Regions from separate parts of the Rahnella inusitata genome, predicted to be linked through region 2. Evidence: riboswitches for the same ligand, from Rfam matches in the RefSeq annotation. Region 2 holds a riboswitch; each other region holds the start of a gene.
The links. A riboswitch is a leader RNA that binds a small molecule or an ion and turns the genes downstream of it on or off. The one in region 2 is predicted to bind thiamine pyrophosphate.
Positions count from the first base shown of each region.

Region 1 (5,244 bases), 430 kb from region 2:
ACCGAGCAACAGGAAAAACCCGGTCGCCAGCACGATGCCCGGCATCGCGAGGATCAACATACCGCTGAGATCCATCGCCTGCGCCCAGCCGCTAAACTTGCGCAAACGCAGTTCGCGGCTGCTCCACAGCAACATCATGGTGAGCAGTACACAAAGCAACCCGCTGCCCAGTGCAATACGTACTGACGTCCACAATGCCTGCCAGAGCGCGGCCTGTTGCAGAACGCTGACGGCGGCGCGATTCACGCCATCAAAAATCACTGCCAGCAATGGCGGCAGGATCAGCAGCAGGGCAAGGCCGATCAGTACGCCGTCGGCGAGGCGGCGCGGCAGGGAATCATCGGGATTACGCCAGCGCTGAGAGTGCGTTTGTCCGACCGGCAGCGCCTGACTGAGTTTTTGGCTCAGCAACACCAGCGCCAGACAGCAGAACAACTGGATCAGCGCCAGCGTGGCGGCGCGGCCTAAATCGTAGTCATAACTGAGCGCCTGATAGATAGCCAGTTCGATCGTGGTCGCCTGCGGGCCGCCGCCGAGAGAAAGCACGGTGGCGAAGCTGGCAAAACACAGCATGAAAATCAGGGCTGCGGCGGGGAAAATCTGACGGCGCAGGGCAGGCCATTCGACAAAACGAAATTGCTGCCACGCATTCATGCCCAGCTGCGCGGCAAGCTGGCGCTGTTCTACAGCGATATTCTCCAGCGCCTGCAACAACAGGCGGGTGGCGAGCGGCAGATTGAAGAAGATGTGCGCCAGCAAAATGCCCTGTAAGCCATAGGGCGAAAAATGATAATCCATACCGAGCCAGCCGCACAGCTGCGCCAGCCAGCCTTGTCTGCCGTAGACGCTGAGAATGCCAAACACGGCCACCAGCACCGGCAGCACCAGCGTCATGGCGCATAAACGAAGTAGTAACTGACGGCCAGGAAAACGGCGGCGGAACAGCGCCCGCGCCAGCAAAATTGCGGGCAGCACCGAGCAGAGCGCCGAAAGCAACGCCTGCCAGAAAGTAAAACGGATCACATGCCAGAGATAGGGATCCTGCCACAGCGAGGCGCCGCTCATCTGCGGCGCGTGACGCCACAGAGAGCCTAACGCCAGCGCGGCAACCAGCAGCATCGCCAGCGATGCCACCGCGCCCGGCCACAGCCAGCGCGGGATCAACGGCTGACTGCGTTCTGCCATGCCTGGATCCATTCTGTGCGGTGAGTGGCGACGTCCTGTGCGCTGTATTGCAGGGATTTCGCGGGTACCGTCAGCTGATTAAAGGCATCGGGCAGCGGTGTGGCGATCACCGGATACATCCAGTTACCGGTCGGTATTACTTTCTGGAAACCGTCGGTAGTGACGAATTTCATAAACTGTTCAGCCAGCTTCGGTTGCTTGCTGTTCGCCAGCTGGCCTGCCACTTCCACCTGCATGTAATGACCTTCGGTGAAATTGGCCGCCGCGTAGTTATCCTTCTTCTCTTCGATGATGTGATACGCCGGAGAGGTGGTGTAACTCAGCACCAGATCGCTTTCGCCTTTGAGGAACAAACCGTAGGCCTCGCTCCAGCCTTTGGTGACGGTGACGGTTTTCTTCGCCAGCTTCTGCCATTCTTGTGGCGCTTTATCGCCATAGACTTTTTGCATCCACAGCATCAGACCCAGACCCGGCGTGCTGGTGCGCGGATCTTCGTAGATCACTTTCCAGTTCTGATCGCTGTTGATCAGTTCATCGAGACTTTTCGGCGGATTCTTCAGTTTGTTTTTGTCGTAGACGAACGCGAAATAGCCGTAGTCGTAAGGCACGAACGTACTGTTATCCCAGCCGCCGGGGACAGCCAGTTTGGCGTCGGTTTTCGGTGCTTTGGCGAAAAGCCCGGTTTGCTCCGCAGCTTGCAACAGGTTGTTATCCAGCCCAAGCACGACGTCCGCTTTGCTGTTTTTGCCTTCCATCCGCAGACGGTTGAGCAAAGACACGCCGTCTTCCAGCGCGACGTATTTCAGTTCGCAGCCGCATTGCGCTTCAAAGGCTTTTTTGATGGCAGGGCCAGGGCCCCAGTCGGCAGAGAAAGAGTCGTAGGTGTATACGGTCAGGACAGGTTTTGCAGCAAATGCAGGTGCAGAAAGTAACAGCAGGCAGGACAATAATTTTTTCAACTTTGCGCTCCAAAAAAATAAAGGGGCAAAGGATTTTGAGTGAGCAAGGCGCAGTCTCAAATCCCTCCGCCGGTATCAACCGGATCAGGTTCGACGGGTCTAAATCTCAGCCAAACTTGCTCGCGGCGTTTACATCGCTGCTTTAACAAGTTGGGCACCCCGTTGAGAACGAATGTCATTCTAGAGATTAACGGCGCGATGCGATAGTCCGATTAACTGTCGGGGGGCGCAAACCAGGCGGATTTGAAGTCAAACCACCCAAGAGTGTTCATGCGTACGCCGCGCATGCTGCGCTGGCCCTGCAACACTAACCAGTGATGGAACAGCGGATGAATATGATGGCTGGCAACCTGTTTCTGGCTCCATTCGGCCATGGAGAATTTACCCGCCTGCCATAACGCGGCGTCTTCGCTCATGTCATTGCTGAAACAGTGCGCGGCCAACGGCAGCTCGAAGAATGTCGCGAACAGAGAGAATTCCAGCGGCAGGGTGAAGTTGGCGCTGCCGAGCCACAAGTCGCTTTTCGCCTCGCCGCGATGCCAGACGGCGTAATCCACAATCTGAATAATCAGCTCGATGCCTTCCGCTGCCAGCAGCGGGCGCAGTGCGTTGCAGATCGCGTGATGCTCCGAATGCTCGCTGTAAAACGTCAGCGTAATGTGCGTCAGCCCTTGCGGTTTTATCGGGCGCGCCTGCGAATCTTTATGATGCCAGCGTGGCAACAGGCCGTAGGCTGGCGACCAGTAGCGCTGGTAAATCGGTTCTGCGGCGTTAAGTAATGCAATCGGGCTGAGCAGTTCACAGAGCCATTCGCGGATTTCATCCTGCTGGCCGACCGGCGAACGCTGATCGAACAGCAAGAAATAGCAGCCTTCCTCCAGACGGCTTTCCAGCTCGCTATTACCTGATTCATCCGCCTGTAACTGGACACCGGAATGGACCAGATCTTCGGTCAGCTCCGGCAGCACCCAGATATTCACTTCATCTATCAGCGCGCGAAAACCGAAATACTCGTCAAACGCGCGGATACGCAGCTGCGTTTTCTGATTGCGCACCACGGCGTAAGGACCGGTGCCGACCGGATGCCGGGCAAAGTCCGGCAGCGACTGCCACTCCTGCGGCAGGATCATGGCGTGAACATTGCCAAACAGCCACGGCAGCCAGCGGTCGGGGGTCAGCAGATGGATATCGATCACATTGGGTGTGGGTGAGGAAACTGACGAGAGATTGCTAAATAACCGGTGAGCCTGTTGCAGGCGGGTAAATGTGGCGATGATATCCGCCATCTCGAGTTCACGGCCATGATGGAAATGGATCGCCGGACGCAGATAAAACCGCCAATGCAGCGGTGTGATTTCCTGCCAGTGATGAGCTAAATCGGCTTCAACTTCCCCTTTTTCCTCATTTATGCGCGTCAGGCCGCTGAAGATTTGCCGGGCGATATGCGTCTCAGAACGACGCAACATGGTGCCGGGCAACAGGTTAAACAGTGGGCGGTAATACAGCACGCGCAGAATATGTTTGCCCTGACGGAAGCTGCGTCCAAGTTGCGATAGCAACATCTGACGCACCTGTGTTTTATCGCCCACCAGTTGAACCAGCTGATCGACTTTATCCTGCTCAACAAGCTCTTCGGCGCGCTGCTGCTGTAGCGCCAGGCCGGTATACAGGAATGTCAGTCTGGAACGTTTGCCGCGCCCGGCTTCGGCATCCCACGCCACCCAGCCCAGTTCCTGCATGGCGTTGAGCAATGAACGCATGTGCCGCCGTGAACAGTTCAGGATCTCGGACAGCGCCTGCAAGGTCGTTTCGGTTTCTTCGCCATGACAGGACTGCCACAACCGGATGAACTGCTGCTGCAAACGCGGTGAGGTCATAAAAGGGGAACTCCAAGGGCGATCTTCATCAATTTATCTTTCCCCATATTACTCCGATACTGTTTCTCAACGAAAGCCTGTTGTGAATACCCGGAGGTCATCATGAAACGCACGTTGAATGCCCGTTTTTATCAGCGTTATTTCTCCGCAATCAGCAGCGCTGCCATTAAACGCAACGCGGCAAAAAATCATGCTGACTGGCTGTCCTGGGTGCCGGTCGATTATCGGATGGATATTCTGTCCGGGCTGACACAGTGGGATATGGAGTCGCTTGACGAAGAACAATACCGTCGAAGGATTTGATAGTCAGACAACAGGCTCGACCCAATTCGATTTTCTGAGTAATGGTGTAATTTCACCAGCCAGTGGGGTAACTCACTGGTTTTTTTATATCCATTTTTCAGAACCCCTCGAAACCCTTTAAAACTTAGCTACACTGGGGGTCTTGTTTGTAAGACTTTCATTTCTCAGGGACGACGTCATGCCAAAACCTCGTATTAATGCCATTTATGTCACCTTTCTGGTGGTGTCCTTGCTGTGTGGTATTGCTGGCGCATTACAGGCACCGACGCTCAGTCTGTTTCTGACCAATGAAGTGAAAGTTCGCCCGCTGTGGGTCGGCTTCTTTTATACCGTCAACGCCATCGCCGGGATTGCGATCAGTTTCCTGCTGGCGAACCGTTCTGATAACAAAGGTGACCGCCGCAAGCTGCTGATCTTTTGCTGCCTGATGGCCATCGGTAACAGTCTGGTCTTTGCGTTCAGCCGCGACTATCTGGTGCTGATCACCGTCGGCGTATTGCTGGCGGCGATCGGGAATGCCTCAATGCCGCAGCTGTTCGCGCTGGCGCGTGAACATGCCGATCGCTCATCGAGCGAAGTGGTGATGTTCAGCTCAATGATGCGTGCGATGCTCTCGCTGGCGTGGGTACTCGGCCCGCCGCTTTCCTTCATGCTGGCGCTGAATTACGGATTTACGCCGATGTACCTGAGCGCCGCCGCGGTGTTTGTCGGCAGCATCCTGATGATCGTGTTCTTCCTGCCGTCGGTACCGCGCGTCGAGCAGCCGGTGGATGAAAAAGTGGTGCCGGTCAGCGCGTGGCGCAATAAAGATGTGCGTCTTCTGTTCTTCGCCTCCCTGCTGATGTGGACCTGCAACATCATGTACGTGATTGATATGCCGCTTTACATCACCAGCGAATTGGGGCTGCCGGAAGGGCTGG
Region 1 covers NZ_CP065024.1:4,341,540-4,346,783, reverse strand. The annotation lists gene thiP (thiamine/thiamine pyrophosphate ABC transporter permease ThiP) at 1-1,185, opposite strand, end outside; gene thiB (thiamine ABC transporter substrate binding subunit) at 1,161-2,144, opposite strand; TPP riboswitch at 2,188-2,316, opposite strand; gene sgrR (HTH-type transcriptional regulator SgrR) at 2,357-4,021, opposite strand; gene sgrT (glucose uptake inhibitor SgrT) at 4,124-4,324, shown strand; gene I2123_RS20315 (MFS transporter) at 4,503-5,244, shown strand, end outside.
Region 1: linked by a shared signal. The riboswitch ahead of thiB (thiamine ABC transporter substrate binding subunit) and the one ahead of thiC (phosphomethylpyrimidine synthase ThiC) in region 2 are both predicted to bind thiamine pyrophosphate.

Region 2 (5,244 bases):
GCCGCGTTTCCATGTTATCGCTGCAATCTAAAATGAGATCGACACTGGCGACAGCATTACGTAACGCTTCGCCGCCCAGCCTTTCAGTGAGCGCGACGATTTCACATAACGGATTCAGGCGCAGTAATTCGCGCTTGGCTACCGTAGCCTTAGGTTGATCCAGATCGCCGGTACGGTAGAGGATCTGCCGCTGAAGATTAGTGAGATGGAGTTTGTCATCATCGGCCAGCAGTAACGTGCCGACACCGGCGGCCGCCAGATACAGGGCTGCCGGAGATCCAAGCCCGCCGAGCCCGACGATAAGCACTTTCGCCGCCGCTAATTTCTCCTGCGCCTGCGGACCAAACTCTTCCAGCATCAGCTGGCGGCTGTAGCGCATAAAGGCCGCATCGTTAAGCATCTTCCGGCACCTTACTGGCGCACAGGGCCAGCAGTTGGGCGGTGGCGGCGCGCCAGTCGGGTGCCTGCGTGATGGCGCTGACTACCGCAATGCTGCCCACGCCGCAGTCGAGAACCGACGGCGCGCGGTCAATGCTGATCCCGCCGATGGCTACCGTCGGAAAACTGCCGTTGAGCTGCTTAATATGTCGGGTCAATTCCGCCAAACCCTGCGGAGCCGACGGCATATCTTTCGTCTGCGTCGGGAAAATATGCCCGAGTGCGATATAAGAAGGATTGACCGCTACCGCGCGTGCCAGCTCGGCATCGTCATGCGTCGACACACCCAGCCGTAAACCAGCCTGATAAATGGCATTAAGGTCGGCGGTGTCCAGATCTTCCTGACCCAGATGTACACCGTAAGCCTGATGCTTTACCGCCAGACGCCAGTAATCGTTGATGAACAACCGCACCTGATAGTCTCGCCCCAGCGCAATAGCTTCAATAATGGCGGGTTCGGCCTCAGCATCAGGTAAATCCTTCACGCGCAGTTGCAGCGTTTTAACGCCCGCCTCCAGCAGACGGGCAATCCATTCCACGGTATCGACGACCGGATATAAACCGAGATGGAAGGGGACTGCTTGAAATTTTTGCGCTGACGTTATCATTTCCCCACCTCCGTGCTCAGATCTGCCGGATGATAAAGCTCGCTGCCCCGCGAGCGGAATTCGGCAGACATTTGAGCCATGCCGGATTCTACGATTTCAACCGGCTGGGCTTTGGCCTCCAGCGCGGCGGCGTAATCGCGGACTTCCTGAGTGATTTTCATTGAGCAGAATTTTGGTCCACACATTGAACAGAAGTGTGCGACTTTGCCGGATTCCTGCGGCAGGGTCTCATCGTGATAAGCGCGGGCAGTGGCCGGATCGAGTGCCAGATTGAACTGGTCTTCCCAGCGGAATTCGAAACGCGCTTTCGACATGGCGTTGTCGCGGATTTGCGCGCCGGGATGCCCTTTCGCTAAATCCGCCGCGTGCGCCGCAATTTTATAGGTGATTAGCCCCTGTTTGACGTCTTCCTTGTTCGGCAGGCCGAGATGCTCTTTCGGCGTGACGTAACACAGCATGGCGCAGCCGAACCAGCCGATCATGGCGGCTCCGATCCCTGAAGTGAAATGGTCATAACCCGGTGCAATGTCGGTGGTCAGCGGCCCCAGCGTGTAAAACGGCGCTTCGTGGCAATGCTCGAGTTCTTCGGTCATGTTGCGGCGGATCATCTGCATCGGCACATGCCCCGGCCCTTCGATCATCACCTGCACATCATATTCCCACGCGATTTTGGTCAGTTCGCCCAGCGTGTGCAGCTCTGCAAATTGTGCTTCGTCGTTGGCGTCCTGAATCGAGCCAGGCCGCAGGCCGTCACCCAGCGAGAGTGAAACATCGTAAGCTGCGCAGATTTCACAAATCTCGCGGAAATTCTCGTAGAGGAAACTTTCACGATGATGCGAAAGACACCATTTGGCCATGATCGATCCGCCGCGAGAGACGATACCGGTCAGACGTTTGGCGGTCATCGGCACATAGCGCAGCAACACACCGGCGTGAATAGTGAAGTAATCGACGCCCTGCTCGGCCTGTTCCAGCAGCGTATCGCGGAACATTTCCCAGTTCAGATCTTCTGCGACGCCGTTTACTTTCTCCAGCGCCTGATAAATTGGCACCGTGCCGATGGGCACCGGGCTGTTACGCAGGATCCATTCGCGGGTTTCGTGGATATAGCGGCCGGTGGAGAGATCCATCACCGTGTCCGCCCCCCAGCGCGTTGACCAGACCAGCTTCTCGACTTCTTCTTCGATGGACGACGTTACCGCTGAATTGCCGATATTGGCGTTCACTTTCACCAGAAAGTTTCGCCCGATAATCATTGGCTCCGATTCCGGATGGTTGATATTGGCCGGGATAATGGCGCGACCGGCGGCGACTTCCTGACGTACGAATTCAGCCGTGATATTGGCGGGCAGATGCGCGCCGAAACTTTCACCCGGATGTTGCTGGCGCAGAACTTCACCCCGGATCCGTTCGCGTCCCATATTTTCGCGGATGGCGATGAACTCCATTTCTGGCGTAATTATCCCCTGGCGCGCGTAGTGCAGTTGCGTGACGTTTTTTCCCGCTTTCGCTTTACGCGGGCGCGGCAGAAGTTCGAAGCGCAAATGATCTAAACCTTCGTCGGCCAGACGTTGCTGGGTAAAACCGGAGCTGACCTGCGGAAGTTCTTCGGTGTCTGCCCGTTCAGCTATCCAGCTGGCGCGGCATTTTGCCAGACCGGCATGGACGTCAATAGAGGCTTCAGGGTCACCGTAAGGTCCGGCTGTTTCATACACCGGAATCGCTTCGTTTTCTTCATATTGCGGGGTGTCTTTGCCGCCGCCGACCAGTGTCGGGCTGAGCTGGATTTCACGCATGGGAACGCGGATATCTGTGCGCTCGCCTTGCAGATAGATTCGGCGGGAGTTGGGAAATGCTTCGCCCTGCAGACTGTCGATAAATGACTGAGCCTGTGCGCGCTGTTCGCGGCGGTTGGTGGGTTTCTTTTCAGAGGTAACGGATTTTTGGGTACTCGACATAGCAAATTCCTCGTGTTCTACGAATAGAAAAAACGTGATGGAAAATTGCTTGTCTGGAGGTTTACGGCAGGAGTAAAAATGGGCGGTTTAGCGCAGGCGGCCGTTTTCAGGCTGATGCCAAATCGCGCTAAACGCATAACATTACTCTTGTTCCCTTCGCGGGTACTAACCCGATCAGGTTCCGCGGATCCCGAATTAACGGTCTCAGCCTGGCGTAATTTCGTGAGGAAATTATGCGCTAGGCACTCCGACAAGAAGCCTCAATATAGGAGGCCGTTTTGAAAACTACAACTAAAACTACACCCTGTGCAGGGTTTATTCCTGAGACCGGTTACGCCGGTCTGGCCAGATGATCATCATTGGCGGGCGGTAATGGCGCGCCATTAACAGGATCAAAGGCCAGAATAATCAATTGATCTTCCAGCTGAAAACGCGCATCCAACGCTTCACCTATATCGGATAATGCATAATGGAAGGCAAATGCATTGTCATCATCAATATCATTTTCTGTGTAACTGTCATGGAAAGCCATGATAGCTTCAGTATTGAGCTCCAGAGCGGGGTATATTTTGGACGCCTGAGATTTGACTGAGCTGTCTGCGCTGGCGACTTCATCGATTATGCGTTGATAAAGATGGAAATGGCCGGCAGAAAGGTAGTCCACCAGGTTGTGGCAAAAGTTATCCAACGCTTTTTCATTCAGCGGAGTATGTTTTTCTTTATTGGGTTTCAGGCCGACCAGTGTGCAGTATGAAACCAGCAATTCTTTGCGCGCGTGCAGCCATTGGTCGACTAACTCATTACTGCCACCAACGCGTTGGGTCAGTCTTTCCAGACGATTTAGCATGGTTGACTCCGTGAGCGGTAAAAAAGTAATCCGTTTTGGAAGGGTTACTAATATGTAAATATCTGTCTCAGATTGTCAGTCTCAACGAGGTTATGCAACAACAATTATGGAATTACAGATCACAGAGCAACATAACGGCTGGTGGGTTATCAGCCACGAAGGCAAGCTGTGGCTGCCTGAAGGTGAACTGCCGTTTGGCAGCGCGACGCAGTTCTCTCTGACCGGCAAAACCGCGCGGCAGATTGGCGAGTGGCAGGGTGAACCTGTCTGGCTGGTGCGTCAGGCGATGCACAACCATATGGTCTCGGCGCGTCAGTTACTCGATAAAGATCGCGGATTATTTCAGCTGGTCGGTCGCGGTGTGCAACTGGCTGAATTTTATCGTTCTCACAAGTTTTGTGGTTATTGCGGCCATGAAATGCAAGTCAGTAAAACTGAATGGGCTGCGCTCTGCGGACACTGCCGTGAACGTTATTATCCGCAGATTGCGCCGTGCATTATCGTCGCTATCCGCCGTGGTGATGAAATTTTGCTGGCGCAGCATGTCCGCCACCGCAACGGTATTCACACCGTGCTGGCCGGTTTTGTCGAAGTAGGCGAAACGCTTGAGGAGACCGTGGCACGTGAAGTGATGGAAGAGAGCAACGTTCGTGTGAAAAATGTGCGCTACGTCAGTTCGCAGCCGTGGCCTTTCCCGAATTCTCTGATGATGGCCTTTATGGCTGACTATGACAGCGGCGATATTCGTCATGATCCTAAAGAGCTGCTGAACGCGGGCTGGTATCGTTATGACGCACTGCCCATGTTACCGCCGCCGGGCACCATTGCGCGCAGGCTTATCGAAGACACTGTGGCGCTCTGCCGCGCGGCGAGCGATGAAGACGACGTGTAGCGCAAGTGTTGCGTGATAGAATACCGTCAGATTATTGCCGTGCCGCCCGAATATTGAAGGAAAGAACCAGAATGAATGAGTTGAAAAACGACCGCTACCTGCGCGCCCTGTTACGTCAGCCGGTGGATATCACACCCGTATGGATGATGCGTCAGGCTGGCCGCTATTTGCCGGAATACAAAGAAACCCGCGCCGTGGCCGGTGATTTTATGTCGCTGTGCAAGAATGCTGAATTGGCCTGCGAAGTGACGCTGCAGCCACTGCGCCGTTATCCGCTGGATGCCGCGATTTTGTTCTCTGACATCCTGACCATTCCGGATGCGATGGGGCTGGGGTTGTATTTCGAAGCCGGTGAGGGCCCTCGTTTTTCTTCTCCGCTGACTAACCGTGCTGACGTCGAAAAGCTGCCAGTTCCCGATCCGGAAATGGAACTGGGTTACGTGATGAACGCGGTTCGCACCATCCGTAAAAACCTTAAAGGTGAAGTGCCGCTTATCGGTT
Region 2 covers NZ_CP065024.1:63,264-68,507, reverse strand. The annotation lists gene I2123_RS00300 (HesA/MoeB/ThiF family protein) at 1-400, opposite strand, end outside; gene thiE (thiamine phosphate synthase) at 393-1,046, opposite strand; gene thiC (phosphomethylpyrimidine synthase ThiC) at 1,043-3,004, opposite strand; TPP riboswitch at 3,139-3,264, opposite strand; gene rsd (sigma D regulator) at 3,336-3,851, opposite strand; gene nudC (NAD(+) diphosphatase) at 3,958-4,743, shown strand; gene hemE (uroporphyrinogen decarboxylase) at 4,815-5,244, shown strand, end outside.

Region 3 (5,244 bases), 1.5 Mb from region 2:
CGCGACTCTGTGTATCCTGACCATCTGCTACCGATTTTACGGCGTGTTTTTCGTCCGTAAAGTGCTGAAAGCCGATGATGCTCAGGTCACGCCGTCGCATTTACTGGAAGACGGGAAAGACTATGTCCCGACGAAGAAATGGGTGAACTTTGGCAGCCACTTTGCGGCAATTGCGGCGGCGGGGCCCCTGGTCGGCCCGGTGCTGGCGGCGCAGTACGGTTATCTGCCCGGCATGTTATGGCTGCTGATCGGTTGCGTGGTCGGCGGCGCGGTACACGATACCGTCGTGTTGTTCGCCTCGATGAAACACCGGGGTAAGTCCCTGTCGGAAGTCGCTAAGCGTGAACTCGGGCCGGTAGCTGGCTGGTGTACCGGGCTGGCGATGCTATTTATCATCACCATTACCATGGCGGGGTTGTCGATGGTGGTAGTACATGCCCTTGAGCGTAACCCGTGGGGCACGTTTGCCGTCTTCATGACCATCCCGGTGGCGATTTGCGTCGGCCTGTGGGAGCGTCTGACCGGCAGTATGAAAGCCGCTTCGTGGGCAGGCATTATCGCGATTATGGCCTGCGTGGTGATCGGGCCGTACATCCAGGCCTCGGCGTTTGGCGAATGGCTCAGCCTGCGCGCCTCGACGGTCAGTCTGGTCCTGCCGGTCTACGCTTTCTTCGCCACCGCTCTGCCGGTATGGATGTTACTGACGCCGCGCGGTTATCTCTCCAGCTTCATGAAAATCGGTGTGTTCGGCGCGCTGATCGTCGGCGTGGTGTTCATCAACCCGGAAATTCAGTTCCCGGCGATCACGCAGTTTATCCACGGTGGCGGCCCGGTGCTGGCCGGTCCGGTCTGGCCGTTTATCTCAATCACTATCGCCTGTGGCGCGATATCAGGTTTCCACGCATTTATCGGTTCCGGCACCACGCCCAAGCAAATAGACAAATGGAGTGACATTTTGCCGGTCGGTTTTGGGGCGATGTTAGCGGAGTGCGTGGTCGGCGTGATGGCGTTGATTGCCGCCACCGCGCTGCATCCGGCGGATTATTTTGCGATTAACTCCGCGCCAGAAGTGTTTGCCGGTCTTGGCATGCAGGTGGTGAATCTGCCGTCGCTTAGCCAGGAAATTGGCTTAGATCTGAGCGGGCGCACCGGCGGTGCCGTGACGCTGGCGGTGGGCATGGCAGATATCTTCACGCGCATCCCGTGGTTCAGCCATTTGTCCTCTTACTTCTTCCAGTTCGTGGTGATGTTCGAGGCGGTATTCATCCTGACAGCGGTCGATTCAGGCACCCGTGTGGCGCGCTATCTGTTGCAGGATTTCTTCGGTGACCTGTGGGCGCCGCTGAAACGCACTGACTGGTGGCCGGGCGCGGTGGCATGCAGTATTGTCGCCTGCCTGCTGTGGGGATATTTGCTGAACTCCGGCGATATTAACTCAGTCTGGGCGCTGTTTGGCGTCTCCAACCAGCTGATGGCTTCAATCGGCCTGATGATCGGCGCGACCATTATTCTGCGTCTGGCGGATAAGCGCCGCTATATGCTGACCTGCCTGATCCCGCTGGCGTATCTCTACGTGACCGTGAACTACGCGGCGTACTGGATGGTGGCTCACGTCTATTTCAATCCGCTGGCCAAAGGTTTTAATCTGTTCAACGGCACAATTTCTATCATCATGGTCGCGCTCGGCGCGGTAATTATGGTGGCATCCATCCTGCGCTGGATAAAACTGTGGCAGGCACGCAGTGAAGGCGTAGTGGAAGATGTGGCGGCGACGGTGTAAATCACGGTTATCTCATCAGCCCTGTCAATGGACAGGGCTTTTTTGTATCAATTGCTGATTGATCTTCCTGCCGTCCACACCAATAATGCTTCCTTGACTCGGGGTGCCGCTCTTGCAAAAGACAGGCTGAGATTTTACCCGTATTACCTGATCTGGATTATGCCAGCGTAGGGAAGTCAGGTATCTCTCCCGATGCCGCCTTCCTGAAAGCCGGTTGGGAGACTTATGAACGTCCGACCTTCCGTATTTCCCGGTGCGATTGCCGCCGGTTCTTTGCAACAACTCCGCCATTCATCACCGCTGGTCCACTGCCTGACCAACGACGTGGTGCAATCTTTTACTGCCAATGTTTTGCTAGCGCTGGGAGCGTCTCCGGCGATGGTGGTTGATCCTGCCGAAGCGGCGCAGTTTAGCGCCGTTGCTGATGCCTTACTGGTCAACGTAGGTACGCTGACGCATCCTCACGCCGATGCCATGCTGGCGGCTATTCAGGCGGTGAATCAGGCCGGAAAACCCTGGGTGCTGGATCCGGTGGCCGTTGGCGGACTGGGCTGGCGCACCGAATTCTGTCTCGACATCATCAAACTCAAACCCGCCGCCATTCGCGGCAACGCCTCGGAAATCCGCGCGCTCAGCCGTCTGAGTGCGTCCGGTCGCGGCGTCGACAGCGGTGATGACTCTCTTTCTGCCTTGCCCGCCGCGCAGCAGCTGGCGCATGAAACCGGCGCGATTGTCGCGGTCACCGGTGAGACAGATTATGTGACCGACGGCGATCGCTGTTGGGCGGTGCCGGGCGGCCATCCGATGATGACCCGCGTGGTCGGCACCGGCTGTGCGCTGTCGGCGGTGGTGGCCGCTTTCATTGCGTTGCCGGGCGACCGGCTCGATAACGTCGCGGCAGCCTGTCGCGTCATGTCCTGCGCCGGTGAACGTGCCTGCGCTACCGTCAAAGGGCCGGGCAGCTTTACGCCAGAGTTTCTCGATAATTTGTACGTAATGAACGGGGAGTGGTTAAACGGGGAGACGCAGCCATGAAGCGGATTAATGCGCTGACCATTGCAGGCACCGATCCGAGCGGCGGTGCCGGGATCCAGGCTGATCTCAAAACATTCTCGGCGCTCGGCGCTTACGGCACCAGCGTGATCACCGCGCTGGTGGCGCAAAACACCCGCGGCGTTCAGTCGGTTTATAATATCGAACCGGAATTTGTGGCGGCGCAGCTGGATTCTGTGCTCAGCGACGTACGCATCGACAGCACAAAAATCGGTATGCTGGCAAACAGCCAGATTGTGGAAGCGGTCGCGGAACGGCTCCGGCACTATCAGCCGCCGTTTGTGGTGCTTGATACCGTCATGCTGGCGAAAAGTGGCGATCCGTTATTGCTGCCGGAAGCGGTGGATGCAGTACGCCGGTTGCTGATCCCGCAGGTTTCGATCATCACGCCAAACCTGCCAGAAGCGGCAGCGTTACTGGAATGTGCGATAGCGACCAGCGAAGCGGAAATGCGTGAGCAGGGTGAAACCTTGCTGGCGATGGGGTGTGGCGCGGTGTTGATGAAGGGCGGTCATCTGAGTGATGAAGAAAGTCCTGACTGGCTATTTATGGCCGGTTCCCGTGAGCGTTTTACCGCGCCGCGTGTCAATACCCGCCATACTCACGGCACCGGCTGCACATTGTCTGCGGCGCTGGCGGCACTGCGCCCGCGTCACAACAACTGGGCGGATACCGTGCGCGAAGCCAAGACATATCTGCAACATGCGCTGATGCACGCCGACTCTCTTGAAGTGGGCCACGGCATCGGCCCGGTGCATCATTTTCACCGCTGGTGGTAGGGCGTTATTGACATCAATCAGGCGCTGCGTTGAGTTTCTGCCAGCGCCTGTTGAGTCTGATGAAACATGGACAGCGCCCGTTGTAAGTGCACGGCGTCGAACGGATTCAGCGGATAGAATTTTTCGTCTTTACGCGGGCGCAGCATCACGCGGATTTTATTCGCTGACATCCTTTCATAAAGATAGCTGGCGATGTCCTGATTCTCTTCATCTTTCCATGACAGCACCAGCGCCGCATGCTCACCGCTGCGGCGGCCAATAAACTGCTCGTTCAGCCAAAGACCTTCCAGATCGCCATCATTTTGCAATTTTTTGCCGCTAAACCACGGTGAATCTGCCAGCAACCACAGCGCCTGCGGTGTGATCTCTTCATGCAACTGTCGCCACATTGGACGGTTATTGTCCATCTGCCAGCAGGCCATACCAAGATAATCATTCAGCTCGCGCCAGTCATTTTCCAGCCGCTCTTTCAGTTCGGGATCCTGCACGTGCATAAACTGTTGCAGACCGCTGGCCTGTTCGCCCAGCTTGTTATAGGCGACCACCGTCATGGTGCGGGGTGTTCGGCGAAAGGTGACCCACAGCAGGATTTTAGGGATACGAAAAGTAATGGCCTGAATGGTCAGCTTGTAACGATTACCGCGAGACATTACCAGGCCGTTCGCGGTACCGCGTTTGTCCTGATAATTTCGCACCAGCACCACGCTGTTCTGGCCCATCCATCCGGTGAGGTAATGTTCTTTCTCGCTTTCCGCCACGTCGAGATCGCGGGCGATCTGGCTGATTTTTTCTTCATCCAGCTGGGCGAGGGACAGTGACTCTTCAGCACTGTAAAAGCTTTTCTTCAGGGAGGCAGTAGCAGGCATAAGAATTTCCACGGTATCGATGTGGTTTACAGCTTACCTGAAGTTGTCATACAAATTTTAGGGTTAACCCGCAAAAATTAACCTAAAACGATCTGACGGCAGATTTATTCGGGATAATGCCTTTTACTCCGCATCAAACCAGTCGCTGTTTTGCTCGGCTATCGGGGTAATGGTAGAAATCATTTCCTGCAAATGAAGGCGGATGGCATTTTCAGCGGCGTCCGGGTCATGCGCTTTCAGAGCGTCGAAAATGGCATAGTGCTGCGCGATAAGATTTTCCGGCGGGGAGACTTTGCTGAGTGTCAGGAACCGTACGCGATCCATCGTCGCTTTGATGTGTTCGACGGTTTCCCATGCCAGACGGCAGTCGATAATTTGCGCGATAGTGCGGTGAAAATCATCGTCGAGCAACAGAAATTCCTGCGTTTGCTGGCTTTTTGCCGCCAGCGTCTGACGCTCAAGATTATGTTCCAGCAGCGCCAGATCTTTATCCGTGGCAACCATAGCAGCACGGCGAACCACGGCGGTTTCAACGGCCTCACGAATGAAACGGCCATCGGCGACGCGCTTGGATGAAATCTTCATCACATACGTACCGCGTTGCGGTAAGACCTGAACCAGCCCGGCTTCGGCCAGTTTGATAAAGGCTTCGCGAACCGGCTGGCGCGATACGTTAAAGCGTGTGGAAATCTCTTTCTCCGAGAGGAATGCCCCCGGCGCGATGGCACAGGTGACGATGTCCTGACGCAAGGTGCGGTAAATCTGC
Region 3 covers NZ_CP065024.1:1,551,323-1,556,566, forward strand. The annotation lists gene I2123_RS07310 (carbon starvation CstA family protein) at 1-1,780, shown strand, start outside; TPP riboswitch at 1,870-1,971, shown strand; gene thiM (hydroxyethylthiazole kinase) at 2,006-2,815, shown strand; gene thiD (bifunctional hydroxymethylpyrimidine kinase/phosphomethylpyrimidine kinase) at 2,812-3,612, shown strand; gene I2123_RS07325 (hypothetical protein) at 3,630-4,478, opposite strand; gene I2123_RS07330 (GntR family transcriptional regulator) at 4,602-5,244, opposite strand, start outside.
Region 3: linked by a shared signal. The riboswitch ahead of thiM (hydroxyethylthiazole kinase) and the one ahead of thiC (phosphomethylpyrimidine synthase ThiC) in region 2 are both predicted to bind thiamine pyrophosphate.